2 linked regions of the Cohaesibacter gelatinilyticus genome follow. The protein of the gene in region 2 binds, or shares a complex with, the protein of the main gene of each other region. Links are inferred from orthologs where the notes say so. Each region holds a gene or a part of one and is shown on either strand. Other genes may lie near its edges.

Region 1 (15,575 bases), 130 kb from region 2 along the record:
AAACGGGATGTGGAATGGCGTTGGCAACCTTACTAGCAAGGCTCGCTTTTTCCTCTTCGGTACTTGCTGGTACCGACAGGCGGATCAGGAACGTACGCGCATCAATCTCACCCGGTTCAGGTGGATGACCGCGGCCATTGGCCGGATGGCAACGCAAGCAAGAGCGTGCATTGAAAAGCGGCCCCAAACCATCTGACGCCTTGGTCGACGCGGGAGATGAGACCCAGAGTTTTTTGAAAATGGAGAAGCCAAGCTGGAACCATTGCCGATCTTCGCGGCTCAATGGTTTGTTGGCTTGGGAATAAGCTTTGGCAGCAGGCTCGGCACTACCAGTCGCTTTGCCAGCACTCAGAGCCTCGAACGGCTCGGATTTATCGAAAGAGGTTGGCCCTTTCAGAATTGCTTCAACCTTGGCCAGATCAGCGTCTGACAAATCATCACGTCCAGAAGACGCAGATACGGGAGCAACAACAGAAAGGTTCGAGAAAGCGACCAGCGAAAGAAACGCAGCGCCAGACATCAAACGTGGGATGCGTTTGATGAGACACAATGAGGGTGCCATGTCTTGGTCCTGAAGATAGAACAGCTTGCAGAAATCTCGGCCCATCCCGAATTTACCCCTGCAAGTGAAAAGGTTTCTCATCCAACCGCCCCGGTCCGAAAACAATCCGTTCGATACCACCTTCACAGATCATTTTTCAACGATGGATGAACCAAAGAAAGACGGGCTGGAAAATCCAGCCCGTCTCATCAATCTTATTCAAAAACAGCTTTTGGATTGTCCAGGCTGTCAGAGCCTTCCAGCTCGATTTTACCCAGATCCAGCTTAGCAATGACACGCTCGATGGATTTGGTCTGGTCAACGAGGCTATCGATTGCGGCCTGAACCACAGCGTTACCTTCTTTGTTACCTTCACCAATCATCTGGTCATAAGCTTCAACTTTCTCAGCACGCTCAACCATTGCAGAGAATGCCTTGTCGGAAGCCATCAGCTTGCCGGACAGTTCTTTGGACAGGCCAGCATCAGAAGCAGCTACCAGGTCTTTCAGGCTTGCACCTTCAACCATGGAACCATCAACACGCTTGTAGGAACCGTTATAGACATTGAGGATGCCTTTCACGTCATAATAGTGAGAATTATGCGTGTTGTCGGAGAAGCAATCATGCTCTTCTTCTGGATCGTTCAGCAGCAGGCCAAGCTTCATACGCTCACCAGCCAGCTCGCCATAGGACAGGGAGCCCATACCGGTCAGCATACGGGTCAGACCACCTTGGTCACCCTGAGCCATCAGGTCTTTGCGAGCTTCACCACCTTCGGTCCATGCCTTGGTGATGCCTTCCAGATCGGAAATCATCAACTTGGATGCAGCCATCAGGTAATCGATACGACGATCGCAGTTACCGCCGGTGCAGTTTTTGGTGTCGAAATCAGACGCTGGACGGGAACCTGCACCTTTGCCAGTACCATTTACATCCTGACCCCAGAGCAAGAACTCGATAGCATGGTAACCGGTCGCAACGTTTGCTTCATTCTCAGCAGCTTCGTGCAGCTTTTCACCCAGCAGCGCAGGAGTGATTTTGGCAGCATCAACTTTTTCACCATTGATGGTGAGCTCGGTATTGGCGATCACGTTGGCGGTGAACAGAGCATTTTCGTCTGACTCGGTGCCATAATAGTTTTTGTCGGTATAATCAATCAGACCTTCATCGAGAGGCCATGCGTTTACTTTGCCTTCGAAGTCATCAACGATCGGGTTACCGAAACGATAAACTTCGCTCTGCTGATAAGGAACACGAGCAGCCAGCCAAGCAGCTTTGGCTTTGGTCAGATTCTCTTCGGTTGGAGCTGCAACAAAAGCTTCCAGTGCCTTGTCCAGGGCTTTCGCTGTGGTCAGAGAATCGTCGTAAGTTGCCTGTGCGATATCAGCATAGGTTTTCAAAACATCTTTGGCTTCCACAGCAAATGCGGAAGCACTCAACATCAATGCTGGCACAAAAGCTGCCAGAGCAAGGGTCTTTTTCATGTCTCTCTTGTCCTCATGAAACAAAAAATCAGGGCCAATCACGATCTGCCGGATCTTTCCGCCAGCAGTTTCATCATAAATTCCTAGTCATCGGATAGCGGGCGATGTGCGTCAGATGTGGTCTCATCTTTTTCGGGAGCCAAGCTCACCTCTTTATTGGGACCAAAAAACCTGGGTTCGTAAAAACAAAGCCCAACCATCTTCTCAAACGCGCCGTAAAAATCGCTCATCTCTCCTCCAATCCATCAGGGTTCAAGGCCCTGCGCTCAAAGGTTTCTGAATATATTTCTCATATTTTATTACTGAGAGTGATTTGCAATGTCAATAAAAATACCTGCAAAATCAATAGTTTGGAATTATTCTAATTTCATGAGTTTAAAAAGCAGGATTAAAAATAAAATATGAATAGTATCAGCAACTTAATTCCGTCAGAAAAAACACGTACAAATCAATCAGCTCTGGAAATCAAGTGGAAAACAAAAAAGGGGCTGAAATCATTCAACCCCTTTTCCTGCCCAAAACACCCAAAACCATCATCTTCATTGCAAGATTAACGATCTGCGGATAACTGCTCCAGCGAACTTTGCAAACAAGACAAGGCGAAATCCATCTGGTCTTTGGTAACAATTAGTGGCGGCGTCCAGGTCAGAATATTGCCCATGGTGATCTTGAAGGACAGCCCCTGCGAGAGACAGCGATAGAAGATTTCTTCCGCAAGGTCATTGGCTGGTTTCTTGCTGACACGATCCTCGACCAACTCAACCCCGATCAGCAATCCACGCCCGCGCACATCCCCTATCACATCAAAGCGCTCTTTCAACTCTGCTAAGCGTTCAAGGCAATAATCACCCATCAAAGCAGCATTCTCTACCAAACCTTCTTCTTCAATGATCTGCAAGGTCGTCAACGCCGCCCGACTGGTAACCGGGTTTTTCTCATGAGTATAATGACCAATTGCAAAGGACTCACACACATCCAACTCTGAGCGCACCAGACAGGCGGCAATTGGCAGGATCCCTCCTCCTAAGGCTTTGCCCATGACCAGAATATCCGGCTCCACCTCATCATGATCGCAAGCAAACATGCGCCCGGTTTTGCCAAGACCCGTCGGGATCTCATCGAAGATCAGCAAAGCCCCATAATCATTGCACGCTTGCCGTACGGCCTTCCAGAACCCCGTGGGCGGGATATAAGGGGCAGCACGGGCAGGCTCGGCAATGACAGCTGCCACATCTCCTTCCCGTTCCAGTACATAACGCACCATATTGGCACAGGCGAGACCACAGCGCTCCAGATCATCATCGCTTTCAATATTCAAATGGCCATAGGGGCAACGATAACAGCCAAAAGGAGCAACATGCTCTGTGCCCGGTAGCAAAGGTCCCGCAATATGGGAGCGAAATAGCGCTTCACCGCCAACACTGGCCGCACCAAAACCAGCACCATGAAAGGAATCCCAAAAGGAAATGGTCTTGAACCGCCCCGTAGCCGCCCTAGCTACTTTCAGCGCAATCTCATTGGCATCGGACCCGCCAGTCGTGAAGAGCAGTTTTCCAAGGCCTGAGGGAGAAATATTCACCAGCTCTTCCGCCAACTCAGCCGCAACATCACAAGCATAGCGACGCGGAGCGAAGGGTAACTGATCCATTTGTTCGGAAATGGCAGCTTTCAGGCGGGGATGCCCGTATCCGATATGATGCACATTATTGCCATGAAAATCGAGAAAACGCCGCCCTTGCTTATCTTGAATATAGGCACCTTCTGCTTTCTCGATTGCATTCATGCAAGGGGTCGAAACCGACTGCCGCATAAAATATCGAGTATCCTTGGCCACCAGCGCCTGCGTAGGCGCATGGGTCATGGAAGCATCCCACAAAGTTCGGTGATAAGATTGATTGGATTCCCCTTCTCCCAGGGTAATTCGATGGCCCATGATGCGATCCCAAGTGTTCAAAGTTGAGCGGATCCTGCCGAATACAAATCAAGACCCAAATGATACATGGCAAAACAGGGTTACTGGTCCTGCACCCCGTTTCCATTAAATTCTCATAGTACCGATTTAAAAGTCTCTAGATGAAACTTTTAGGCTGCATGTCACGCCCTCTTCCCCTCCCAAACCACCCGATATTACCCTTGTGGGTGGTTTGGGAGGGGAAGAGGGCCTAGCCTAGGACTTTCAAATCAGGCTCATAGAGAAAACACATGATACTTTTATGACTATAGGAAAAAACTATAGTTTAGGGAAGCGTTCCATATTTTTTATGAGGATGGAAGCTCAACACAATATATGAATTATTGAGTTCCCTCATCTTGCCATTGCCAGGGAACAACATATTGTCCAAGCAGCTGGGATATCTGTTCTCGTTCCTCTTCTCCAGCGATGGAAAGACAAGCAATCAGGCCACGCTTCTTGTCTTCGACCACTTTCATGACGCGGCTTTGCAGTCCAGCCTCATCCAACGCCTCATCATAAATGCGAGTGATTGCCAATTTACGCAAATCAGGTTTGAATATCTTGCCAACAGCCGTTTTGGGAAGCTCAGGCAGGATTTCAATATATTTTGGTACCGCAGCCCGCTCATGGATGTGGCGTTTGCAATAAGAGCGCAGCTCATCCATATCAACGCTCGCCCCTGCAACCAGCTCCACATAGGCGCAAGGCAATTCACCAGAATGTCTATCCGGCTGACCAATTGCACCGACAAAAGCCACAGCCTCATGCCCTGCCAACGCCTCTTCGATCTCGGCAGGGTCGATATTATGGCCTCCGCGGATGATCAGATCCTTGGCACGACCCGTGATCCAGATATAACCATCAGCATCAATGCGACCCAGATCTCCGGTTCGCAAATACCGATCATGATGAAAGAGATTATGGTTCTTGTCGGACTCGGTATAAGTAGACCCGGCAAAGACACCAGGATTATCAATACAGATCTCACCCACTTCATCAACACCACACTCTACCGGGCCATCAGGGGTATGATTGAGAATTTTTACGCTGGTATAAGGAAAGGGCAAACCGACCGAGCCGATTTTTTTCTCCCCATGGATTGGATTACAGGCCACCAAACAAGTTGCCTCGGTCAAACCATAGCCCTCGATAATGCCAACACCTGTCGCCTGCTCGAACCGGCGATAAAGCTCAACTGGCAGCGGAGCAGAGCCGGAAAAGGCAGTTTGAACACTGGAGACATCCGCATCAACCGGACGCTGCATCAATGCTGACAAGGCGGTCGGAACAGTGATGATGAAGCTCACCTGCCAGCGCTCGATCAATTTCCAGAAATTATCAAACACTCCCTCCCCGCGATATCCCTGAGGAGTGGGGAAAATACCATGGGCCCCAGAGGCAATCATCGACATCACAATCACATGACATGCAAAGACGTGAAACAAGGGCAAGGGGCACATGAGATTATCCTGCTCGGTAAAAAGCAGTGTATGCCCAATCCAGCCATTATAGATCATACCTGAATATTTATGCTGGGCCACCTTTGGCATACCAGTCGTTCCACCGGTATGAAAATAGGCTGCCACCCGATCACCCTCACTATCTTCGAAGGTCAAGCGATCCGAGGGCTGACTGGCCAATGCCTTGTTGAAATCCAGCAGATCCACATGGTTGCGTTTGGATTCGGGATTTTTCGGGCGGATCAATGGCACAATGAACTTCTTGATCCCGGTCAGATAGCCCAACAGATCCACTTCCAGAACCGTACGCACATTTGGAGCATGCTTGACCGCCTCTGCAACTTTTTGCGCAACATCAGTCTTTGGAAAGGGCTTCATGGTCACGACAACCTTGGCATTGGTCTCGCGCAGGATCGCTCCGATCTGCTCTGCTTCCAGCAAAGGATTGATCGGATTGGCAATCCCGGCCACCGTGCCGCCAATCAGGGTCACTGCGGTCTCCAGACAATTGGGCAACACATAAGCAACCACATCCTCTTCTCCCACACCAAGCGAGCGAAAGAGATTGGCAGCTTGCGTCACCTTTCCATGAAACTCGGACCAACTAAGCGTTTGTGAAGGATCATCAGCACCGGAAAAAAGCTGATAGGAAAAGGCAGGTCGCTCACCAAACCTGAATGCTGTCCTCGACAGAAATTCATACATGGTTCGCGCAACTTCACGCTCCTCCCATGGCATTTCATTCTGAACAGTCAGGACATCATCAAGCGTGGCAAAGTGAACCATATCATTTCCTCCTCCGCTGCCATTGATTGTTTTTGTTCAGGTGATCAAGCCAGCAACGGATTATCTAACCCCAAAGGATAGAAGGCAGATTCCCAACGAGCAAGAGCGAAGGGCAGATTTCTTACCCGCAGCGCGAGCAACCCGAAAGAAACTACGAATACTTTTCCAAGGAATGACTTTTCACGACGATCAACCCAACTTCACGCCGTCGGCAATCTGACATATCTGCGATGTCTCATTACCCACTATTAAATACACGATCGTCCGGTATCAAAGTCCAAGACAACAAAGACAAAGATAAAGCTCATCATTCAAGCAGATTGCAGTGATGCAGAATGCTTTGGGATTGTCCTTGAAAAAACCTCTCATTCCGACCGAAAGCCATTCGCCAAGAAAGCATCTCAAACCAGATAATTGAGTTAAATTTATTTTAAAATATATAAAAATTATTGTTTTACGATAATTATAGCCATATAAATCACTCAATATATAACATCAGGAGACAGAAATGCCTTTTTCGCTTTCCCGGTTTTTATGCATGTTAATCGCAGGAATGTCCGTGGCTGGCTGTAGCCATATGCCGGTTACAAGCATGATCAAATTATCTCGTATGGATATTTTGGAAACAAATCCTGCTGCAATCCGCATTGCGGTACGCACACCCAACCATATGCGCGTCATGCCTGACAGCGCATTGATCATAATGGCAGGCATCATAAACTCGAAACAAAAAGGTGGTTCGACACAGCCTGAAATAAGTGAAACTTTCGTTCTGAAAAAATCGCCGGAACATACGCTCCCACCCGAATTGGCAAAAGAACAAAAAGCCGATACCCTAATCGAAATCTTCCGTCTCCCACCCGAGGCAATCCTCCGATGGGCAAGATTCCGCAACAATTTCAAGATGCTGGAATCCCAGCACGGCGATGACATGGAAGGATCCATGTCTATAACTGCGGCAAGCTGCAACTTGGGTACCAGCTCAGATAAAACTGACACCAAAAAGAAATCCTATCTGGTGACAATTTATCTGAAACCATCCAGTCAGGAAGATTTTTTCCCATTTCTACGAGATGTGGATCTGAAAAAAGAAGCAGATCTGGAACCGCTCACGAAAAACCTTACCGCCTGTCCATCTCAAGAATGAAAAAACCAGAGATCCAGGCTCTGGACCCATCAATTAAGCGAATTCTGCGAGAACAGTTTTTGCCATTGGCAAGGAGGAAAATAACAGAGAAGGTGAGAACAGAAACCTCGAACCAAGCCAAACACTTTGGGTGGGTGGGTAGCAAAGCGCAAAGAAAGATGGTGCCGCTGATAGGACTTGAACCTACGACCCACGCATTACGAATGCGTTGCTCTACCAACTGAGCTACAGCGGCTCACCAAACTGGGTCTGGAAAGACCCTTAAGATTGCAGAAATGACTGTGAAAACCCTCTGCAATGGCGCTTCTCTTAAACCATTTGCTTGGCCAGATGCAAGAGGGGAAATCAGGATCTGTGCATGCTTGGCAGCAAGTAATCGAAAACCCGGAAAAATCCGGGTTCTCATTCATCAATAAAAGCTCAATTCACTCTGTCAGAAGAGACGAAACCGCTTCTCGGGGGTGTTGGGAACCTCTTTCTTCTTCGGCCCTGGGTCGTCAGGTGCGTGAGGCATGGCGAATTCAACTTCCTTCTGATCTTCATCGTCAGAAATATCCTTCTCTTCACTGCTCTCCTCAGCCTCACCAGAATCCTTACCATCATCCTCGTCATCAGATGCATCAACAACAATTGGTTCTTTATCAGCATCCTCTGAGACAGGCTCGTCAGCCTCGACCTCAGGCTCAACTTCCTTGCCTTCTGGTGCCAGAACCTCAACCTTGTCATCCACAACTGTCGCTACAGCTTCGTCGTCTTTTGTTTCAGACACCTCACTAGGCGCCAAAAGAACAACCTCTTCCTCATCGGAGGTCGCCTCGGCATTGTCCGCATCAATCAATGGACGATCATAATTTGCCAATTCCTGAACTGGAACTTTCCACTCAAAGGCATCAAGCTTGCCTGTTACAGGTGAGGTCGGTTTCCAGCTCTCGCTCACCTGACCATCGGCAGTCCAGGCAGGATCACGATGAGCACTCACTGCGCGGGCAAGCCACTCACGAACCCGACCAAAGTCACCTTCCTGACCCTCTTCCAACTGTGCCATCAACATGCAGATGCGGGGGGTCAGATGCTCTTCCGCCAATGGCTCAAGGATAGCACGAGCATCAATCCATTCACGCGCTTCAAGGCTGGCTTTAGCCAGAGCAAGTTTGGATTCCAGATCATCTGGCATCAGACCGGTCAGGCTACGCACATATTTCAAGCGATCAAGTGCGGTGCCATCAGATTTGATATCAGCATAAGCAATCGCAAGATCCGGATGCGGAGCTTGCTTCCAGGCCGCTTCAACAATCTTGCCAGCTTTGCGCTGCTCACCAAGACTTTTGAGGACCTTGGAAGACAGAATTGCCGCGGCAGTCAGGCCTGGAGCCAGTTTGGTGGCTTCAAGCAGCAATGGGCGCATGTCCTGATCAGATCCACCAGACTGCTCCACTTCTTGCGCCTGAGCAGTCAAAATGACGGCACGCTTGCGACGGAACTCATCTTTGGTGATCTGTTTGGCAGATTGATTCTGCGACAAGGTGACCAAAGCAGCCGACCAATCGCCTGCGGCAGTTTGCATGTCAAACAACGCAGCCCCTGCCCAATTGGCAGACTTGCCACCCTCCATTGCAGAGCGCGCCATTTCCATGGCCTCTTCACCATCGCCACGGCGCTGCGCTTCAATGAATAGGCCACGACGACCAAGTGCACGGGTATCATCATGATCCAGCATGGATTCAAAGCTTTGACGCGCTTTGGTCACATTGCCTGCCAATTGCGCGGTTTGGGCTTCCAGCATCAAGGTCATGGGTTCCTGACCAATCAGCTTGCGCGCCTTTGCCGCCTGCTTTTGCGCCAATGCCAAGTCACCCACACCAACAGCAATCATACCGGTGGAGAGCGCTTTATAACCTTTGTCACGACGACGAGAAGAAAAGAACCCGCCAACCATCTTTGGTGATAGCCAAATGGTGCGAATGGTAATCCAGATCGCAATAGCAACCACCAACGAGGTAAAAAATGCCACAACGCCAGTCAGAAATGTCACTTCAACGCGATAATCCAGCCAATCGACGGTCACAACGCCAGGACGATCTGCAAGCCAAGCCCCACCAAATGCAATGACCAGCAACAGCGCGATGAAAATCAGTGTCTTAATCATAACTCATAGTCCCCAACTTACTGCGCTGCATCTTTGCTAAATTCGGCTCGGATCTGATCCATGGATCCATCAACTGCCAGACGGGCCTGAACCCCTTCATACCAGCTCTTGCCTGCTTCCTTGGCAGCATCTGGCAAGCTGTCCCATTCCGTGGAAATCTCACCAAGACGTCCTTCAGAGACGCGAACTTCGATACGGGCCAATTTATCAGTCAGGCTTTCACCCTCACGCTCGCCGATCGGGCGAATGCGCACCAGATTTTGAGCATTGAGCATAATCTTGTCGACGAGACTTGTTGCGCCAGCTTCTTCTGCTGCTTTCAACAATTTACCAGACAGGGTTCTGAACTCACCCGCCAATGCCTGAGCAGTCGGCGCGCCGGCTTCTGCGTAGCTTTGAAGTGTTTTCACCGCTTCATTGTCTGCTGCAACTTCAGCAAAAGTGCTGAGCGCCGCTGCAAAGCTCTGACCCGACGCCACTGCATTGTTCAAACCGGCAAGTGCGATGGTTCTGGCAGAAGACTGCATCTTCTCAGACAGATTGTTGTCTTCAAGTGAGGTCAGTCGCTCGCCAAGTGCCTTGGCTTCTTCACCCATGCTGTTTCGCATATTGGTGAGATCAGTCACGACATTGTCGATCCGACGATCAGCCGAAGCAAGAACGGTATCCTTGGCCTCTGTCAGACGGGTATCGACAGAACCTGCAAATTCACTTGCCTGTTTCTCAAGATCGGCCAGTTTGCCTTCAGCAGCAGCTATCTGATCAGACAAAGCAGCAAATCCATCGACACGAGAAGCCAGCGCAGTCAAATCTGTTGCCAAAGCACCAAGACGATCCTGCAATGGTGTCAGATCAACCGCCGCAACATTGGTGTTCTCTGAGACACTCTGACCATTGCCCACTGTGTCACCAGATTTCTGATTATCAGCGACAACCGGAGCACCATTGCCAACGTCGGTACCAGGAGCTTCAGAAGTGGCGAGATTGGCAAATTGCGATGATAACTCAGCCAACTTACCTTCAGCTTCGCTCAGACGGCCTTCAAGACCGGAGACATCAACTTCAGGTGCGCTGCCTTGCTCCGATACTTTGCCCTGAAGCTCGGCCAAAGCAGATTTCAAAGCGTCCAACTGCTCGGTTTGAGCAGTTTGTTCAGCAGAAGCCGCATTATCCTGCGGTAGGGAAATAAGGCCTTGTTGCAAACCACCATAACCAAGGCCAAGCGCAACAACGCCACCGAGCAAACCAGCGATCAGGCCACCACCCATACCGCCTTTTTTGGCTTCAACCGGTGTGGGAGCCACTGCTGGAGAAACAGGAGTGCTTTCAACGGCCTCGGATGCGGGCTCTTGCTTGATTTCCTCTGGTGCATCATCGCTATCAGCAGCCACTTGTTCATCAGAGGCTACCAAACTTTCGTCTTCAGGCTTGGCTTCATCAACATCGGAAGATGCTTCAGCTTCAACACCCTCTTGAGACTTCTCGTCGCCTAGCTCGGACTTGGCTTCCTCTTCAGCCACCAGCTCGGAAATTTCCTCAGCTTCCAGATCAATCACCGGGCCAGTTTCTGCTTCAGCCTTGATATTGTCGTCAGCCTTTGGCTCCGTACCTTTACCTTTGTCATCAGATTTACGAGCTGTCATGTCGTTCCTCAATTCCCACCAGCATGGGCAGGGTTCTCTCTCGCATCTCGCGAATTTCTCGCATAACGAGCAGATCCCGCCACCATAACCTAGTCAAAGCTTACCTCTTCACCGCTTCTAGCGATATTATCTTAAATAGTTATGGTCATTTTGCGCACAAACAAGCAGTGATGCTTCATTTGGCATTTCAGCCACAACCAAAGGATAACCTCTAGCCTCCAAAGGCGCGGCAACAGCCCTTGATAAGCAATAATAGCGAAGATTTGCCGCATATTGCGTCAAATTATCCCGATCTATCAGATCCAAAAAAATCTGGGTACTTCTTGCAGAATAGAGCAACACGCCATCAATGAACCCTTCCTGAACAGCCTCGCGAATCACTGAAGAAAAGTGCGCAACCGGACGAGTTTCATAAATGGACTGCAAATGACAGGAAAAGCCACGATCAGCCAGATCCTGATCCAGCTGTCCAGTACGGTGAACACCACTTAAATAAAGAAATGGTCCAGCCTTGGGATCAGAAGCATCAGAGATGACATCAGCAAGTCCGGTAATCTGACCCTGAATATGGATCAGATTTTCAAAGCCGAGAGAACGTGCAAGTTCTGCTGTCTTGCGACCAACGCAAAAAAGAGCCAACCCCTTCAAAGGGGCCAGCTCTTCATCACTTAACATACGAAGTCCATTGCGAGAGGTCACGATCAATCCTTGCCAGCGCTCATTTGGAACGGTGCCGCAAACCCGCTCTACCTCCATGACGGGGGCAGAAAGTCCGCTCATTCCCTTCGCTTCCAACGCTTTCAGGGTTTGGTCCTGATCCTCTATTGGTCGGGTGACCAACAAACGCATGACGTCTCCTTGTCTTTTCGATGCAAATCCAACCAGTTAGATAGGATCAAACGGACAGGATGGCATCAAAAAAGGCTTGTCCAGCCTTGGTGCGGATCTCATTGGCAGCTGCAAGACCAATCTCGGCAGCATCAGATACGGATCCGCTCTTTTCGATCGTGTGATATTCAGTGCCATCTGGCAACAGAACCAAACCGGTAAAGCTCAACTGATCGCCGTCCAGTTTCGCCAGACCAGCAATTGGAGTACGGCAAGATCCGTCCAATGCACCAAGGAACGCACGCTCACACAGAAGAGCACTTTCGGTCTCGGCATGATGAATTGCAGCAAGCATGGAGCGCGTTTCCTCATCGCCAACGCGACTTTCTATACAAATTGCACCCTGACCGACAGCCGGAAGGAAATCTTCCACTTCAATGGCAGAGGTAATCACTTGCGCTTCGCCCAAACGACGCAGGCCAGCGCAAGCCAAAAGCGTGGCATCGGCAACGCCTTTTTCCAGTTTTTCAAGACGGGTCTGAACATTGCCGCGATAGGTGATCACTTCCAGATCTGGACGCAGCTTTTTCACCATGGCCTGACGCCTTAGGGAAGATGTTCCAACAACGGCACCTTCCGGCATTTCTGCCAAGGTTTTATATTTATTCGAAATGAAAGCATCGCGCACATCTTCGCGGGGAAGGAAGGTCGAGATTTCCAGACCATCTGGCAGAACCGTCGGCATATCCTTGGAAGAATGAACCGCCAGATCAATCCGGCCATCCAGCAGTGCTTCTTCGATTTCTTTGGTGAACAGACCTTTGCCACCTACCTCGGAGAGAGGACGATCCAAAATCATATCGCCGGTGGTCTTGATCACCACAATCTCGAACTGATCTTCGCTCATGCCATGAGCATCCATCAGTCGCTGACGTGTTTCATAAGCCTGCGCCAAAGCCAGTTTACTGCCGCGTGTACCGATTTTTACGAATTTTGAGGGCATAAAGCATGGTCCCTGAATTTATGGTCAGCCCGGGTCTGCAATGGCAAAAACAGGGCGATCTGTGTAAAAGTCCGTAATCGTTATACAGCGAATTGGACCCGGCTCTTTGAAATTGATCAATTGCCGGCGACATGTGGCAATAAAATACTGCCAATTATCCCACAATTGCTCTAAAAGCATCACTTAACGGTCCGTACGCACAAACCACAAGTGAAAACTTTGTCAGATGGCACCATATCGAGACCGATAAATAAATAATACCAACGGAGGGAAACAATGACACATAGGATGCTTATCAATGGCTTGCTGACAAGGCAGCTTTCGACGGACAATGCCGGGGCATTTTCCTAGAAAGATAACGATGTTCAGCAAATCATTGATAAGCACCAAAGGCCGATTTTCCAAGCTTTGTGGACAGCGTCCCTGCTGCCTTATGGTCAACCAGACCATGGCGGCATCAGCTCCTCACCACAAAAATCGGAAAGCCCGGTCATATGAGTTATTCTTTCCCTACGTTGGTATCAGGAGCTGGGACGCCGCCCCATGATCATACTTGGCATTGAAACAAGCTGTGATGAAACAGCGGCTGCTGTCGTCAAACGCACTCAGGATGGACAAGGGGAAATCCTCTCCAATGTGGTGCTGAGCCAGATTGAAGATCACGCCATCTTCGGTGGTGTTGTCCCAGAGATCGCTGCGCGTGCTCACGTCGACGCATTGGATGGCATCATCAAGCAAGCCATGGATGAAGCAGATCTGACTTTTACTGATCTTGATGGCGTTGCGGCTACGTCCGGCCCTGGACTGATCGGCGGCGTATTGATTGGTTTGATGAGTGCCAAAGCCATTGCTGCCGCACACAAACTGCCGCTCCTTGCCATCAATCATCTCGAAGGCCATGCCCTCACCGCACGGCTAACCAATCATGCCCCATTTCCTCATCTCTTGCTGTTGGTATCCGGTGGCCATAGCCAGATTCTACTGGTCAAGGGCGTGGGAGACTATGAGCGCTGGGGCACCACAATTGATGATGCCCTTGGCGAGGCATTTGATAAAACTGCAAAGCTTTTGGGCCTTCCCTATCCCGGCGGACCGCAGGTGGAATTGGCTGCCAAGAAAGGCGATGCCAAACGCTTTGCTTTACCCCGCTCCATGAAGGGTCGGGAGGGATACGATTTTTCCTTTTCGGGTCTGAAAAGTGCTGTGCGCCGCGAAGCTGAAAAAACTGCTCCTCTGAGTGATCAGGATGTGGCAGATCTTTGCGCATCTTTCCAGGCGGCCATTTGCGATATTCTTGATGATCGCATCTCCAAGGCGTTGACAACCTTCAAGGAACGCTTCCCGGACATTGAAACACCGCAATTGGTGGTCGCTGGGGGCGTTGCTGCCAACAAAGCTATTAGAGCCACATTGGATGGCGTGCTTGCCAAGCGTGATGCACAAATGATCGCTCCACCGATCAATCTTTGTACCGATAATGGTGCCATGATCGCCTGGGCGGGTGCCGAACGCCTTGCCCTTGGCATGAGCGATCCGCTGGATAGCCCTGCCCAGCCGCGCTGGCCATTGGATCCCAATGCAGGACATAAGATCGGCTCTGGCCGAAAAGGAGCCAAAGCATGACAACTCCCTTTCAACGCATCTCCGTTCTGGGTGCCGGAGCCTGGGGAACCGCTTTGGCCCTCAACGCAGCGCGTGCCGGACGTGATGTCATTCTTTGGGGCCGCGATCACGAAGCCTTGGGCAAAATTGCCAGCGAGCGGCAATTGCCCAAATATCTACCCGATATCACCTTCGATCAACCACTGGAAGTCACGACCGACCTTACAGAAGCAGCCGATGTTGATTGCATTCTGATGGTCACCCCAGCGCAGACAACAGCCAAAATCGCCGAAGACATCAGCTTCTTTGTGCGCAAGGGCACACCGGTTATTCTCGCCGCCAAAGGCTTGGAAAAGAATACCCAGCGCATGATGAGTGAGGTGCTGAAAGACTATCTTCCTCAATCCCGCGCCGCCATCCTCTCCGGTCCATCCTTTGCTGCTGATGTGGCGCGTGGCCTACCCACTGCGGTAACAATCGCAGCGGAGACAGATCTGTTGGCCGAGCAACTCTGCGCCAGCCTGTCCAATGGTGCTTTTCGTCCCTATGCAAGCTCAGATCTGATCGGTGTGCAAATGGGTGGTGCTTTGAAGAATGTTCTCGCCATCGCTTGCGGCATCGTTCAGGGCAAGCAACTTGGCGCAAGTGCCCATGCCGCACTGATGACCCGAGGTTTTGCAGAAATACAGCGTCTTGCCGGCAAACTCGGCGCCCGTCCAGAAACCCTGATGGGACTTTCCGGTTTCGGCGACGTGACACTATCTTGCTCCTCTGCCCAGAGCCGTAACTTCTCGTTTGGTTTTGCCCTTGGCGAAGGAAAAAGTCTGGCAGATCTGTTTGGCCCCAATGCCAAACTCTCAGAAGGTGCTTACACTGCCGGTGTTGCCGTGGAACTGGCCAGCCAGCACGGCATTGAAATGCCGATCGCGCAGGCTGTTGCCAATGTTCTGGACCAATCCATCACCATTGATGAAGCGGTCG
Region 2 (15,496 bases):
ATCTGGGTCAGAAAGTCGGTCATTCCACTCGCACGCTGGATGATTGTGTTCGTCTCTCCAAGACGGATATGACAATCCGAACGGCGTTGCTTGAAGCAAGACCTATCTGCGGTGAACAGCCTTTATATGATTCTCTGATCGAGCGTTATGACAAGGAAGTCATGCAGGATTCTGGCAGCGAGTTCATGACTGCCAAACTTGCCGAGCGGGACGCCCGCCATACTCAGCAGGGCAACAGTCGCTATATGGTGGAACCCAATGTCAAGGAAGGCAAGGGTGGTCTGCGTGATCTGCACTCGCTCTTTTGGATCGGGCAATATGTTTACCGGGTCCGCAAGGGTAAGGAGTTGATCGAAGCCGGGGTCTTTACGGCCAAGGAATATAGCCGCTTCAAAAGAACAAACGATTTTCTCTGGACCGTGCGTTGTCATCTGCATTTCCTGACCCGCCGAGCCGAAGAACGCTTGAGTTTTGATTTACAGCGAGAACTTGCCGGACGAATGGGATATGCCAGCCGTCCGGGTCAGCACTCGGTCGAGCGCTTCATGAAGCACTACTTTTTGGTCGCCAAGGAAGTGGGCGATTTGACCCGCATTTTTTGTGCGGCTCTGGAAGAGGATTTCGGGCGTCAGGCTCCAGGGATCAACCGTTTCTTCTCCTCCATCCCGTTCCGTCGTCGCAGAAAGATTCGCGGTCAACAAGATTTTGTCATCGAACATGGCCGTTTGACGATTATGGATGATGAGGTTTTCAAACGCGATCCAGTCAATCTCATTCGTATCTTTGCAGTGGCGGATAAGGAAAATCTGGCTTTCCATCCTGACGCCATGCAATTGATCCGTCGCTCTTTGCGACTGATTACGCGTGTGGTGAGAAAAGACAAGGAAGCCAACAGGCTCTTCGTCAAGATCCTGACCTCCCGGCGAGATCCCGAAAGTATTCTGCGCCGCATGAACGAAGCTGGTGTTTTGGGGCGCTTCGTACCGGAATTCGGCAAGATCGTCGCCATGATGCAGTTCAATATGTATCACCACTACACGGTTGATGAGCATTTGCTGCGCTCGGTGGGAATTCTTTCCGAGATCGAAAAGCGAAATCTTGGAGAAGAACATCCGCTTTCCCACGAACTGATCCGCAAGCTGGATGATCGGGTGGTCCTGTATATGGCGGTCTTCCTGCATGATATTGCCAAGGGAAGACCGGAAGATCATTCCATCGCCGGGGCCAAGGTTGCCCGTGGCCTCTGTCCGCGATTTGGATTATCCCGAGAGCAAACAGAACAGGTGGCCTGGTTGGTACAAGAGCATCTGACCATGAGCACCATTTCTCAGAGCCGTGACTTGGCTGATCGCAAGACCATCCTGGATTTCTGCCATTCCGTCCAGACCATGGAGCAGATGAAAATGCTGCTCATTCTCACTGTATGTGACATCAAGGCGGTTGGCCCGGATGTCTGGAATGGCTGGAAAGGACAGCTTCTGCGTACCCTCTATTATGAGGCAGAACCGATCCTGACCGGCGGTCATTCCAAAACATCGCGGGACGCACGTCTTGCACATATGAAGGAGCAATTTGTCGCCAAACTGGAGGGCTGGAGCAAGAAAGAGGTCAAGTCTTATCTCGATCTGCATTATCCAGCCTATTGGTTGCGCACCGACATGGACAGCGCATTGGAGCATGCCGAGCTGATCCGCTCTGCGGATAAAAAGGGACAATCAATCGCTGTTTCCATCAAGACACTGGAATTCGAGGCCATCACTCAAATCACCATTCTTGCACCCGATCATCCGCGTCTATTGTCCATGATAGCAGGAGCTTGTTCTGCGGCTGGTGCCAATATCATGGATGCCTTGATCTTTACCACCACAGACGGGCGCGCGCTGGATACCATCTTCATTTCTCGCGAATTTGAAGAGGACAAGGACGAGCGTCGTCGCGCCAATCGGATTGTTGATTTGCTGACGCAAGTGCTGAAAGGAGAAACACGGCTTCCTCCTCTGGTCGCGCAAAAGGAAAAACACAAAAAGCGTTATCGTGCCTTCCGCCGGACACCAAAAGTCACGCTCAACAATGAATTGTCCAATCAGGCAACGGTCATTGAAATATCTGGTCTGGATCGTCCGGGTTTGCTCTCCGATCTGACCAGGGCATTATCGGCATTGAATCTCGATATCGCCTCGGCGCACATCATTACCTATGGCGAGCGTGTCGTGGATAGCTTCTATGTAACCGATCTGACCGGTGCGAAAATCACCAATGTGGATCGAAAGCAGGCAATCGAAGAGACCTTGCTTGCGGCTTTGAAAGGCAAAACAACCAAATCCCAACCTGTATAAATAGGGGGCAGTGTTTGAGCAGCACATAATCTGCGATAAAAATTGATCCGGCCTCAAAAAGAGCTATAAGTCGGTGACACTGTTTTTGCTGTTTGGTTGATTGAAAGTGCTGCCTCCATGTCCATGCTGAAAAACTTTGCCACAGTTGGTGTGGCAACGCTTGCAAGCCGCTTGCTTGGCTTTGTGCGTGACATGTTGATGGCTGCAACGGTAGGGACCGGGCCGGTGGCTGATGCTTTTCTTGTCGCATTTCGCCTGCCAAATCTGTTTCGTCGTCTCTTTGCGGAAGGGGCGTTCAACTCCGCTTTCGTGCCAATTTTTGCTGCCAGTTTGCAGGAAGAGGGCTCTTCTGGTGCCAGAAAAGTTGCGGAAGAGATCCTGGCGGGTCTCTTGCTGGTCTTGTTGCTGTTCACGGCTTTGGCAGAACTTGCCATGCCATGGATGATCCATATTCTGGCACCGGGTTTTGTGGAAGACGGAGCCAAGTTCGATCTGGCGGTTGTGCTGACTCGCGTCACTTTTCCCTATCTGCTCTGCATGTCCCTCATCGCCTTTCTTTCGGGTGTCCTGAATTCTCTGGGTAAGTTTGCAGCTGCCGCCTTTGCACCGGTCCTGCTCAATATCGTTCTGATCTCGACATTGGTGCTGATTTTACTGAATGGGGCAGGCAAAAGTGATCTGGCTGGCCATTATCTGGCTTGGGGTGTTTTTGTTGCGGGCTTTGTTCAGTTGGCATCCCTGGTTCTGGCGATCAGGAAAGCAGGCTTCCCAATCTCCTTGAAACGTCCACGCCATACTGGCAACACCAAAAAATTGATCAAGCTTGGCATTCCCGGCATCATTGCGGGTGGTGTTACCCAGCTTAATATCACCATCGGTACGATTATTGCCTCCTTTCAGGCGGGTGCGGTCTCGTACCTCTATTATGCAGACCGCATCTATCAATTGCCGCTTGGTGTGGTTGGCATCGCCATTGGCGTGGTTCTTCTGCCAGATCTCACCAGAAAGGTAAGAGCAGGGAATGAGGATGCCGTTATTGGCTCTCAAAACCGGGCCATGGAATTTGCCATGTTTCTGACGCTTCCTGCGTCCATCGCTCTGGCGGTTATCCCGGCACCGATCATTCAGGTTCTGTTTGAGCGCGGTAAATTCAGCGCAGATGATACACAACTCACGGCAATGGCGCTGGCTGCCTTCGCTTTCGGTCTTCCGGCTTTCGTACTCAACAAGGTCCTTTCACCGGGTTTCTTTGCCCGTCATGACACCAAAACGCCAATGAAATTCGCTGCTATCGCCATGGTGGTCAATGTTGTCGGGTCGCTCATCCTCTTTCCATTCATCCAGCATGTCGGTATTGCGATTGCTACCACAGCGGCGGGTTGGGTGAATGTGATTCTCTTGGCCGTTAGCCTGCAACGACGCGGGCATTTCGTCGCAGATGCATTGCTGATTCGTCGACTGACCCTGTTCCTTTTGGCTTCCCTCATCATGGGGGCAGGGGTCTATGCACTACAGCAACAAATGCTTGGTTGGCTGCAAAGCTCGAACCTTTTGAATCAGGCGCTTGCTTTGGCTGCTCTGGTAATCGCGGGCATAGGGCTGTTTCTTGTTGCGACATTGGGCACTGGAGCCATCCACCTATCAGAGTTGAAGGCACGTCTTCGCCGTCGTTCGGCTTGATCTTCCGCTAATATTCTTTGGGCATTTACCCCAATAGCAACAAAGGCCTTGCAACCTTATCGTCCTTGACCGATAACCACCTCTGTTTTTGTTGAGCCTACGGGGCTCTCCCTCCCCCCCTTGCGCGTCCAACCGCTTGGGCAACATGAAGAGGATATGATCATGGCCGCTTTTGAGCCACGCGTCTTTTCCGGCATTCAGCCATCTGGCAACCTGCATCTTGGCAACTATCTTGGCGCCATCACCAAATTCGTTGATCTGCAAGAAAGCTACAATTGCGTCTTCTGTGTCGTGGACATGCATGCCATCACCGTTTGGCAAGATCCTGCAGGTCTGGAACAGCGTACACGTGAAGTAACCGCAGGCTTCTTGGCAGCTGGTATCGATCCGACCAAACATATCGTCTTCAACCAGAGCCAGGTGCCGGTTCATGCCGAGCTTGGCTGGATCTTCAACTGTGTTGCCCGTATGGGATGGTTGAATCGCATGACCCAGTTCAAGGATAAGGCTGGCAAGAACCGTGAGAATGTCTCCACTGGTCTGTTTGTCTACCCGAACCTGATGTCTGCCGATATTCTGGCTTATAAAGCGACCCATGTGCCGGTTGGTGAAGATCAGAAACAGCATCTGGAACTGGCACGCGACACGGCTCAGAAATTCAACATCGATTTTGCCGATCGTATTGCCGATCTTGGCTATGGCGTAGACAATTTAAACCGCGATGCGACGACAGATCCGGAGAAAGTTTTCTTCCCTCAGCCAGAGCCTCTGATCGGTGGCCCGGCTCCACGTGTTATGTCCTTGCGTGATGGTTCCAAGAAGATGTCTTCGTCTGATGCCTCCGATAAGGCCCGTATCAATCTGACCGATGATGCCGAAACCATTGCACTGAAAATTCGCAAGGCCAAAACCGACGCTGAAGCGCTGCCAAGTGAAGTGGAGGGTCTGGAAGGTCGCCCGGAAGCTGCCAATCTGGTCGGCATTTACGCCGCTTTGTCTGGTAAGGAAAAAGCACAGATTCTAGGTGAGTTTGGTGGCTCTGAATTCTCCAAATTCAAGCCTGCACTTGTTGAATTGTCTCTGGACAAGCTCTCTCCAATCACGGACGAGATGCGTCGTCTGATGGATGACAAGAGCCATATCGACAAGATCCTCTGTGAGGGTGCAGAAAAAGCTTCAGCGATTGCCGAGCCAGTTCTGGATCAAGTCAAGGATATCGTTGGCTTCATCCGCAAGGCATAACACTCTTTAGGTACTGTGTTTGACTTTGCCTGAACAAAGAAATTGATAGCCCCTCCTGGATGCTCATGGAAGAAATGAGCATCCAGGAGGGGTGTTGTTTTTCTGGGAGCATCATGGAGCTCATGTCTTGCTCCGAACGTGTGTTCGTGGCAGGCTGACGCCATGGTTACAAAACGCAAAAGTCACGAAGCTGGCCATCGTCGCAAGTTTTTGGTTGTTATTGATGACACATCCGAATGCGACAGAGCGGTCATTTACGCTGCCCGCCGTGCTGCGAGCACCGGTGGAGCCCTTACAATGCTGATGGTGATTGAGCCCGGCCAGTTCCAACATTGGCTGGGGGTTGAGGAAATCATGAAGGCCGAGGCACGCGAAGCAGCAGAAGAAGTTCTGGCGCGCTTTGATGAACGGGTACGCGCAGTTGCGCAGATTTCACCGGAAAGTGTCATTCGTGACGGAATGGTAGCTGAACAGATCAGTGACTTGATCAATGAAGACGAAGATATCGCTATTCTGGTTCTGGCGGCAGCGACCGGCTCTGGCGACGGGCCGGGGCCTCTGGTATCCTCTATTGCAAACCATGCAAATGGGGCATTCCACATTCCGGTGACAATCGTACCCGGGGATCTGTCAGATGAGGATATTGAAGCTCTGGCGTAACTCTTTGAAAAAAAAGAAATAGCCAGTTGCGAGACGTTCGCGCTTGAAGTTTCCGTCAAAAAGCGTATCTCTCTAGTGAGACTGATAGATTTTGCGCACCGTCCCGCACGACCATAGGGATGTTGATTGCGCCATGGCCGAACCATATGAAGGAACAGACATGTTTATTCAAACCGAAGCAACACCCAATCCGGCTACCTTGAAATTTCTGCCAGGCAAGGTTGTTTTGGAAGATGGCACCCATGATTTCCGCTCCATGCAGGAAGCCGAAGTCTCTCCATTGGCACAAAAGCTTTTCTCGATTGAAGGCGTAGAAGGCGTTTTCTTCGGCTTTGACTTTGTGTCCATCACCAAAGGTGAAGCTGAATGGCAGCATATCAAACCTGCTATTCTTGGTGCCATCATGGAACATTTCATGTCTGGCGCACCCATCATGAAGATCGAAGAGATAACCAACGGTGGCGGCGAAGATTACGACGAAGCTGACGCTGATACCGTTGCTACCATCAAGGAATTGCTGGAAACCCGCGTTCGTCCTGCTGTTGCGCAGGATGGCGGCGATATCACGTTCCACGGCTTCCGCGATGGTGTTGTCTATTTGCAGATGCGTGGTGCTTGCGCCGGTTGTCCGTCATCCACCGCGACCCTGAAACATGGCATCGAAAACCTGTTGCGCCACTTCCTGCCGGATGTACAGGAAGTGCGTGCCGTTTAAGCACATCGATTGATATTGTAGAAATTTCAAAAGGGCTGTATGCAAACATCATACAGCCCTTTTGCATGGGGAAACTACGAAACCATCAGGATCGCCATCATGACCTCAGATCAGCAGCCCGGGCGTCAGATTTGTCTGGCAATCGATACGGCTCTCAATGCCTGTTCGCTGGCTTTGGCAATCTGCCCCGAAGAAGGTACAGAGCCGGTTCTGATCGAGAAGTCCATCTTGATGGATCGCGGCCATGCAGAAGCTCTGATGACACAGCTGGAAGCATTGATGCAGGAAGCTGAAGTTGACTATTCCGATCTGACTTGCCTTGCGGTGACAGTTGGCCCGGGAAGCTTTACAGGCCTTCGTGTTGGGCTGGCAACAGCGCGTGCCTTTGCCTTGGCACTCAAGATCCCGTTGGTCGGCCTGTCCACATTGCAGGCATTGGAAGTGACAGCCAGAGAGTTAGGTCAAGACGGGGTGATATGTGCAGCGATCGACGCCCGTCGCGGGCAGATCTATTGCCAGATTTTCGGATTGGATCATGAGAGCAAGCCAAAAGCCGCCAGCCTTGAAGAGGTGATGCAGGACCTGTCTTCAATGAAAGATGTGTCTTTGATTGGCAGTGCCTCGGAGCTGATTCGCCAAGTGCAGGATGAACCGCAAAACAATGAGGCAGGGGAGCCATCACTCCTTCCACAAGTGCCCGATATGGCGGTTGTTGCGAAATGGGCGCTAAAACAGCCAAAAACTGATATCAGTCCATCTCCACTTTACTTGCGGGCACCAGATGCAAAACCCCAAGTCGGGAAGGCCATTGCAAGGGCCTGATCTTTGTTTCACACTCATTGTGGGATGAAGACATAAACAAGACTGTGGGAGCATTTGGGTGATCTTCCCGATCAAAAATACCTCGTCGATTGCGCCGGCGATGCTGGAAGACGTGCCGGTTCTATCCGATATTCACAAAAAATCTTTCGCCCGTGCCTGGACCGATAGTGAGTTCCAGTCCTTTCTGGGTGATGATGGCATCGATTGTCTGGTTCTGCGGCGTTCAAACTTGCGGATAAAAGACAAGATTATTGGCTTTGTGCTGGTTCGCACAGTTCTGGACGAAGCGGAAATCCTGACCATTGCTGTGGATCCTGTCCAGCGAAAAACGGGAGCGGGAGAGCTGTTGATGCGTGAAGTTATGCGAAAGCTCTATGCAGATCGGATGGCCAAGCTGTTTCTGGAGGTGGACGAGGGCAACCAACCTGCGCTATTGCTCTACCAAAAGCTCGGGTTTGAAAAAGTCGGTGAGCGGAAGGGCTATTATACGAGTGGCAAAGATAGTGCCGCTACGGCCCTCATCATGCAAGTCGAGCTGGATGGCTAGAGCGCGAAGGAAACAGGATTGGAAAAGCATCCTGATCTGCAGAGGCAGCAAAGGGCAACAATGTGATGACCATCATCAAGAAGACCGCCATCGAGGATTTGTGTGTCAATGCCGGTATGAGAATGACCGAGCAACGGCGTGTGATTGCCCGCGTCCTGGACGCTGCAGAAGATCATCCAGATGTGGAAGAATTGTATAACCGGGCATCGAGTATTGATAGTGGCATTTCCATTTCTACCGTCTATCGCACGGTCAAATTGTTTGAAGACGCTGGCATTATCGAGCGGCATGAATTCCGAGATGGTCGTGCGCGCTATGAGACCATTTCCGATGAGCATCATGATCATCTGATCGATTTGCGTTCTGGCAAAGTGATCGAATTTCGCGATGAGGAAATCGAGCGTTTGCAGACTGAAGTTGCTCGTCGTCTTGGTTTCAAATTGGTGGATCATCGTTTGGAGCTGTACGGGGTTCCACTTGAGGATTCAAAGGATTAGTGAGCCAGTTTTTCCCTTGGGAGCAAGGCCATGCGTCAAGTAACGATTCCAGATACTGCGACCATCCGGGCCACGCTGGCAAGCGGCTTTCTGATTGGAATTACCCTGATCGGTTTGCCCCTGCAGGCGCTTTCCGTTACAGCAAAATTGCCAACAGCACGCTGGATTCCGGTCATTTATCATCGTTTGGCTTGCTTTGGTTTTGGTGTCAGGGTCAGAACCAAAGGGCGTTTGGCGATTGACAAAGGCTCGGTTCTGATTACGGCAAATCATGTATCCTGGCTTGATATTGTGGTTTTGGGACAAAGTCGCCCGCTTTCCTTCATTGCCAAATCAGAAGTGGCGAATTGGCCAATCTTTGGATGGTTTGCCAAATTGCAACGCTCCATATTTGTCAACCGAACCCGCCGATCCGAGACGGGAAAGGTTGCCAAGGCGATTGCCGAGCGTTTGGCCCAAGGCGATGCCATGGTTCTGTTTCCGGAAGGGACTTCCTCAGACGGTAATCGGGTTCTGCCTTTCCGCTCAGCGCTTATTGGAGCAGCGAGCGCAGCAATGTCCACTGCATCTGAAGCCAACCAAAACGAGACTTCTACCACGTCTGCTCCATCGGTTTGGATACAACCGGTGTCCATTGCCTATACCGCAGTTCAGGGTCTGCCAATGGGGCGTCAGCATCGCCCACTCGCGGCCTGGTATGGTGATATGGAATTGATGCCTCATCTTTGGGCCATACTGAAAGAGGGCGCATTGGATGTTACGATAAGCTATGGCGAGCCAATCCCGATGGATGATAGCGTGAATCGCAAGCAGATTGCGCAAATGGCTGAAAATGAAGTAAGAGCGATGACCCGTGCTGCACTTTTCGAGAGACGGATTGCCAAACAATAGCATCGAGGCAAGATGACGGAATTTGCGCTTTGCAAATTCGCGGAAAATGCGCTAAAGCTCCCCGCCATTCAGCTGTTTGTGGCAATATGGGTCATGAACAGCATGTTGCGCGGTACGAACCGCACTTTCAGACCAGATTTTCCGGGCGTGACCAGATATGACCGATCCTAAAGACAAAAAGGTCTTTGTGAAGACCTATGGCTGCCAGATGAATGTCTATGATTCCGATCGTATGGCCGATGCTTTGGCGACCAAGGGATATAAGCCGACCGAACAAATGGAAGAGGCTGATCTGGTCATTCTCAATACCTGCCATATTCGCGAGAAAGCAGCGGAAAAGGTCTATTCCGAGCTGGGACGTATCCGCAAATTGCGCGACGCCAAACGGGATGGCGGCAAGGGCGACATGAAGATTGGTGTTGCCGGCTGCGTGGCTCAGGCTGAAGGCGAGGAAATCATGCGCCGTGCGCCTGTCGTTGATATGGTTTTTGGCCCGCAATCTTATCATCGCCTGCCAGATCTGCTGGACCGGGCCGATAATGGTGACCGTGTGGTGGAAACCGATTTTCCGGTCGAAGACAAATTTGCCAATCTGCCCAAGGCCAAGAAGGAAGTGACACGCAAACGCGGTGTCAGTTCATTCCTGACGGTACAAGAGGGTTGTGACAAATTCTGTACCTTCTGCGTGGTGCCATACACTCGTGGTGCAGAGGCATCCCGCCCGGTTGCGCAGATTGTTGCCGAGGCCGAGCGCCTGGCCGAAGCAGGTGTGCGCGAAGTCACGTTGTTGGGGCAGAATGTCAATGGCTATCATGGGGAAGGCCCGGACGGCAAAGCCTGGGGCTTGGGGCGCCTTTTATTCCGTCTGGCAGAGATCAATGGTCTGGATCGCTTGCGCTACACCACCTCGCACCCGCGCGATATGGATGAGGAATTGTTGGTAGCACATCGCGATCTCGACAGCCTGATGCCGTATCTGCATTTGCCGGTCCAGGCTGGATCCAACAAGATCCTCAAAGCCATGAACCGTCAGCATACTTACGACGATTATGTGCGTTTGATTGACGTGATCCGCGACGTGCGCCCGGATATCGCCTTGTCCGGCGATTTCATTGTTGGTTTCCCCGGCGAAACCGAAGAGGATTTCGAAGACACCATGCGCATTGTGCGCGAAGTGACTTATGCGTCTGCTTATAGCTTCAAATATTCTCCACGCCCGGGTACACCTGCTGCTGATATGAAAGAACAGGTGGAAGCAACAATTGCATCCGAGCGTCTCTATCGCTTGCAAGAGCTTCTGAATCAGCAACAGCGCGATTTTAACGCCTCAAAGGTTGGAACGACAATGAGCCTGCTCCTGGAGCGCAAGGGGCGTGATGAGGGACAGCTGGTCGGTAAATCTCCTTGGCTACAAGCTGTGCATGTTCAAGCTTCCGAAGAATTGATTGGTGAAATTGTCACAGTTCACATCGATAATATTGGAACCAACAGTTTGTTTGGGACAATGATAGAAGATCGAACTACAATAGGCACTCCTCTCCATAACCAAGCGGAAGGGTTAAGCATTTGAGCGATCACAATCGCGAAATGACCCCAAAAGGGACCAAAGGCAAAAAGAGCCAAACTTCGAACAAGCAGCCAGCCAAGCAGCAGGCACGCAAGCAACATCGCGCCTCAAAGGCGCTCAGCGCCGCATCTGACATGGGCCATATTGTCCTGTCTTATGATGACAATCGTCTGGCTAGCAACCTTTTCGGCCAATATGATCAGCATCTTGCCCGCATTGAGCAAAAGCTCGGGATTGAAGCCATCGCCCGCGGCAACAAGGTCACAATCAAAGGCCCCGCCGATTTATGTGATCAGGCCAAATATGCTCTCGACAGTCTCTATCACCGTCTGGAAACAGGTGAAGAAATTGAACAGGCCGATGTGGATGGTGCCATCCGCATGGCTCAAGCAGCAGATGAACAATTGGTTCTCCCACAAATGATGCCAGAAGATGCGCAAGGCAAGGGCAAACTGAATTTTGCCCAGATTGCGACCCGTAAGAAAAAACTGATTGCCCGCACAGCCACGCAGGATGCCTATATCCGTGCGATGGATCGCGCAGATCTGGTCTTTGGCACCGGTCCGGCCGGTACCGGCAAGACCTATTTGGCCGTTGCCTATGCTGCATCCTTGCTTGAACGTGGTGTCGTGGACCGGATCATCCTTTCCCGTCCGGCAGTGGAAGCAGGCGAGCGGCTTGGTTTCCTTCCGGGTGATATGAAGGAAAAGGTCGATCCTTACCTCCGTCCCCTTTATGACGCGCTTTATGATATGATGCCGCCAGACAAGGTGGAACGTGAGTTGGAAGCAAAGGTCATCGAGATTGCGCCCCTTGCCTTCATGCGTGGCCGAACGCTCTCCAATGCCGTGGTTATCCTGGACGAAGCCCAGAATACAACTTCCATGCAGATGAAGATGTTTCTGACCCGCCTTGGTGAAAATTCCAAAATGATCATCACAGGTGACCCAAGCCAGATCGACTTGCCCTCTGGCGAGCAATCTGGTCTGGTGCAGGCGATGGATATTCTCTCTGACATCCCATCCATTGTGCGGGTTCAATTCACCGCTGAAGATGTGGTGCGGCATGAATTGGTCATGCGTATCGTCAATGCCTATGATGATGAGGCACGTCGTAAGGTACGTATTCGCCGGGCTTTGGAAGAAAGGGCATTGACCGATCTGGATGAGAGTGCAGGCAAGGATCAGTCGGACGAGGCGGCGCAATGAGCCTTGCTCCCCTGGAAACTCCTCTCGAAAAAGACAGCCTGATTGAAGCGGATAATTGGAATCGGATTGAAAATCTGGAGCTTTTGATCAGTCGTGCAATTGATACGGCCCATGCATATGCCGAGCAAGTCGAGAAAATCGAAATTCGGCAAGGCTCGGAAGTATCTCTGGTTTTCAGTGACAATGAGACTGTAAGAGAGCTCAATGCCGCTCATCGAGGCAAGGACCAGCCAACAAATGTGCTATCTTTTCCCATAGATGAAGAAGCAGATCCCCTGGGGCCTCTTCTGGGTGATATTGTTTTCGCCTATGAGACGGTTGAGCGTGAGGCAGAAGAGCTGGCTATTGAATTTTCAGCCCATCTTACCCATTTGTGTGTTCATGGTTTTTTGCATCTTTTAGGCTACGATCACATTGAATGGGATGAGGCGGAGAAGATGGAAGCTGTGGAAATTGCCATTCTCGCCCAATTGGGAATAGATAATCCCTATGCAGGCTCAGATCCGCTTCCGATGCCTGATTAGATTTTTTTAGACGTAATATGAGGAAAGCTGGCTGATTGCCAGCATGACATACGATAATGAACGATCCCGATAGTCCTGACCCTTTGGACCCCAGCCCGATCGAGCCGGGTAGTGAACGCCAGCAAGACAAGAATGAGGGCTGGTTTCAGCGCCTCATCAACGGTTTGACCGCCCGGCTGAACACAAAATCTCTGCGTACCCAGATGGAAGGCGCATTGGCCGATGACGAAGGGGGAGATGAGACTTTCTCCGCCGATGAAAAAGTCATGTTGCGCAATATTCTGGCGCTACGTGAATTACGGGTTGATGATGTCATGATCCCCCGTGCCGATATCGATGCGGTCGAAGATGACATTTCATTGGGCGCTTTGCTGGCTATTTATCAGGAAGTCGGACATTCCCGCCTTCCGGTCTATCGTGAAACGTTGGATGATCCTGTGGGCATGGTTCACATCAAGGATGTCGTTGGTCTGATGACATCAGAAGGATGCGTTTCCACCGACGGAGATCTGTTGGATTGTGCTGATGAAAATGAACCGATTGATCGGCAAGCCGAAGATCAGAATGGTTCCGAAAAGGTTTATCATCCGTTGCTGTCTGGCAGCAATCATCCCAAAACCATGAGCAACATTGATCTTCAGCGCCCTTTGAGTGAGCTTGGTGTCATCCGTGAGATTCTGTTTGTGCCACCATCCATGCCTGCAACCGATCTGATGGCAACCATGCGTGCTGCACGCACCCAGATGGCACTTGTTATTGACGAATACGGTGGAACTGATGGCCTGATCTCACTGGAAGATGTGGTGGAAACGGTTGTTGGTGATATTGAAGACGAACATGATGATGAAGAGCAATTGGTTGTGGCGCCAGCAGGGCCAAATCTGTTCATCGCCGATGCCAAGGCGGATCTCGAAGAAGTCTCCAATGCAATTGGTGTAACACTCGCCACCAGTGAAGAATCGGATGATGTTGATACGTTGGGTGGTTTGATTTTTACCCATATTGGTCGAATTCCGGTGCGTGGCGAGTTGATTGCCATCTCCGATAATCTCGAAGCAGAGGTTATGGATGCGGATCCTCGCCGCATTCGGCGTGTAAAAATTCGTATCAAACCTACAAAAAAAGGCTCAAAACGCCTTGGCCAATTGAATGCTGCCAATCTGGAAGTGAGCAATTCCGGCTCCGAGGATAAAGATCCAGGGCAAGAGGAACCCGATGCAAAGCGTGCTTGACCTGTAACCCGAATGCTGAGTCTTATGACTTCCACAAGACTTGTTCTGATTCGCTGGGATCTCCATGGCTTCCATAAGGCATCTCTATTCTTCGCTTGTCCTGCTTGATGGCTGGAAGCGCTATTGTCTGGCTTTTCTCCTTGGAGTCATAGCCAGTTTTGCGCAGCCGCCTTATGGTTGGTTTGGTCTTCTGTGGTTTTGTTTACCCATTTTGGTCGCCCTGTTGGACTCTGCGTCTCTTGGGCATAATGGCCGCGCTGTTGCAAAGCGTATGTTTGCCACTGGGTGGATGTTTGCGTTTGGCTTCTTTCTGCTCACTTTTTATTGGCTCGGAGCTGCGTTTCTGGTGGAAGCAGAAAAATTTGCTTGGGCAATGCCTCTTGCAATTCTGGTTCTGCCAGCGGGGTTGGCAATTTTCTGGGCCGCGGCAATGGCAGCTCTCGCTCTGGTCTGGTCGGACCATTGGACGCGAGTGATATGGTTTGCACTATCATTGAGCATCATGGAATGGATCCGGGGGTTTGTTTTCACTGGGCTTCCATGGGGCGGGTTTGGCTTCTCTCTGGCAAGTAACGATCTAACCATGCAAGCCTTGTCCCTTACTGGGCCGGATCTTCTAACCTTGTGGGCATTGCTTCTCTTCACGCTGCCGGTCATCTGGATTGCTCAAGAGCATGTTAGCCGAAAAGCGCTGGGTTATACGGTTTTGATATCTGCGATTCTCGCAGTACAGATTCTGTATGGCTTTATGCGTCTGCAGAATGAAGGTTCAAAACCCTTGCAGTCTGAGGGACAGATTCTCAGGTTGGTTCAACCCAACATTCCTCAATCCGAAAAATGGAAGTTGGAAAATCGCTCCTGGATCTTTAACCGGTTGGTTGCGATGACCAGCCAAACCAGCGAACAAGCTCCAGCAGACGAAGTGGATCTTGTTATTTGGCCGGAATCCGCCATTCCCTTCTATTTGATGGAGCAACCCGCTGCCTTGGCAGCGATTGCACAAGCCTTACCCGGGCAAAGTCAGTTGATGACCGGTGCTCTTCGTAGGGAACAGAGCACCAAAGGTGAAGAGAATGTTTTCAATTCCATCTATTGGTTGGGTGCGGACGGAGCTGTGCGTGGGGCATATGATAAAACCCATCTGGTTCCATTTGGTGAATATCTTCCGATGCAATCGGTACTGGAGGCAATCGGGTTGGAACAATTGACCCGTTTGAAGGGAGGCTTTACGCCAGGGCGTAACCGTAATCTCCTCGGAACAGATAAGTTCGGATCTGTTCTTCCGCTGATTTGTTATGAGATTGCCTTTGCAGGTGAAGTAGCCAGCTATGTGGCACGACCGGACTGGATCTTGACGGTGACCAACGATGCCTGGTTTGGCCCGTCCATTGGCCCTTATCAGCATTTGTTCATGGCACGTATGCGAGCGGTGGAATTGGGTTTGCCTGTCGTTCGGGTTGCCAATACCGGTATTTCTGCAATCATTGATTTCAAAGGACAAGTGATCGCGCAAATTCCATTGGAACAAACCGGTATTCTTCAAATGAAATTGCCTGATGATAGAGCGAAGACATT

Evidence for each region.
Region 1: the proteins of tsaB (region 2) and tsaD are in contact, whole or in part, in a solved structure (PDB 4WQ4), measured with the Escherichia coli proteins. The link is inferred for Cohaesibacter gelatinilyticus from one-to-one orthologs.

Annotation. Positions count from the first base shown.
Region 1 is NZ_OBEL01000003.1:150,728-166,302, forward strand. Bases 12,641-15,575 are described here. They hold tsaD (tRNA (adenosine(37)-N6)-threonylcarbamoyltransferase complex transferase subunit TsaD), read left to right. Parts: upstream 12,641-13,535; coding sequence 13,536-14,615; downstream 14,616-15,575. Other genes in these bases: hemC (hydroxymethylbilane synthase), read right to left, coding at 12,641-12,992; CRO57_RS14615 (NAD(P)H-dependent glycerol-3-phosphate dehydrogenase), read left to right, coding at 14,612-15,575. Outside these bases: CRO57_RS14560 (di-heme oxidoreductase family protein), read right to left, coding at 1-562; CRO57_RS14565 (imelysin family protein), read right to left, coding at 757-2,025; pbfA ((R)-1-hydroxy-2-aminoethylphosphonate ammonia-lyase), read right to left, coding at 2,576-3,958; CRO57_RS14575 (acyl-CoA synthetase), read right to left, coding at 4,318-6,225; CRO57_RS14580 (hypothetical protein), read left to right, coding at 6,734-7,372; CRO57_RS14590 (heme biosynthesis protein HemY), read right to left, coding at 7,806-9,518; CRO57_RS14595 (COG4223 family protein), read right to left, coding at 9,536-11,161; CRO57_RS14600 (uroporphyrinogen-III synthase), read right to left, coding at 11,288-12,010; more of hemC, read right to left, coding at 12,057-12,640.
Region 2 is NZ_OBEL01000003.1:284,043-299,538, forward strand. Bases 5,738-8,593 are described here. They hold tsaB (tRNA (adenosine(37)-N6)-threonylcarbamoyltransferase complex dimerization subunit type 1 TsaB), read left to right. Parts: upstream 5,738-6,732; coding sequence 6,733-7,455; downstream 7,456-8,593. Other genes in these bases: CRO57_RS15205 (universal stress protein), read left to right, coding at 5,738-5,918; CRO57_RS15210 (NifU family protein), read left to right, coding at 6,079-6,633; rimI (ribosomal protein S18-alanine N-acetyltransferase), read left to right, coding at 7,514-8,002; CRO57_RS15225 (Fur family transcriptional regulator), read left to right, coding at 8,068-8,499; olsA (lyso-ornithine lipid O-acyltransferase), read left to right, coding at 8,530-8,593. Outside these bases: CRO57_RS15190 ([protein-PII] uridylyltransferase), read left to right, coding at 1-2,336; murein biosynthesis integral membrane protein MurJ, read left to right, coding at 2,454-4,016; trpS (tryptophan--tRNA ligase), read left to right, coding at 4,179-5,258; more of CRO57_RS15205, read left to right, coding at 5,421-5,737; more of olsA, read left to right, coding at 8,594-9,390; tRNA (N6-isopentenyl adenosine(37)-C2)-methylthiotransferase MiaB, read left to right, coding at 9,548-10,960; CRO57_RS15240 (PhoH family protein), read left to right, coding at 11,092-12,165; rRNA maturation RNase YbeY, read left to right, coding at 12,162-12,689; CRO57_RS15250 (transporter associated domain-containing protein), read left to right, coding at 12,746-13,921; lnt (apolipoprotein N-acyltransferase), read left to right, coding at 13,986-15,496. UniProt on the Escherichia coli protein: Required for the formation of a threonylcarbamoyl group on adenosine at position 37 (t(6)A37) in tRNAs that read codons beginning with adenine.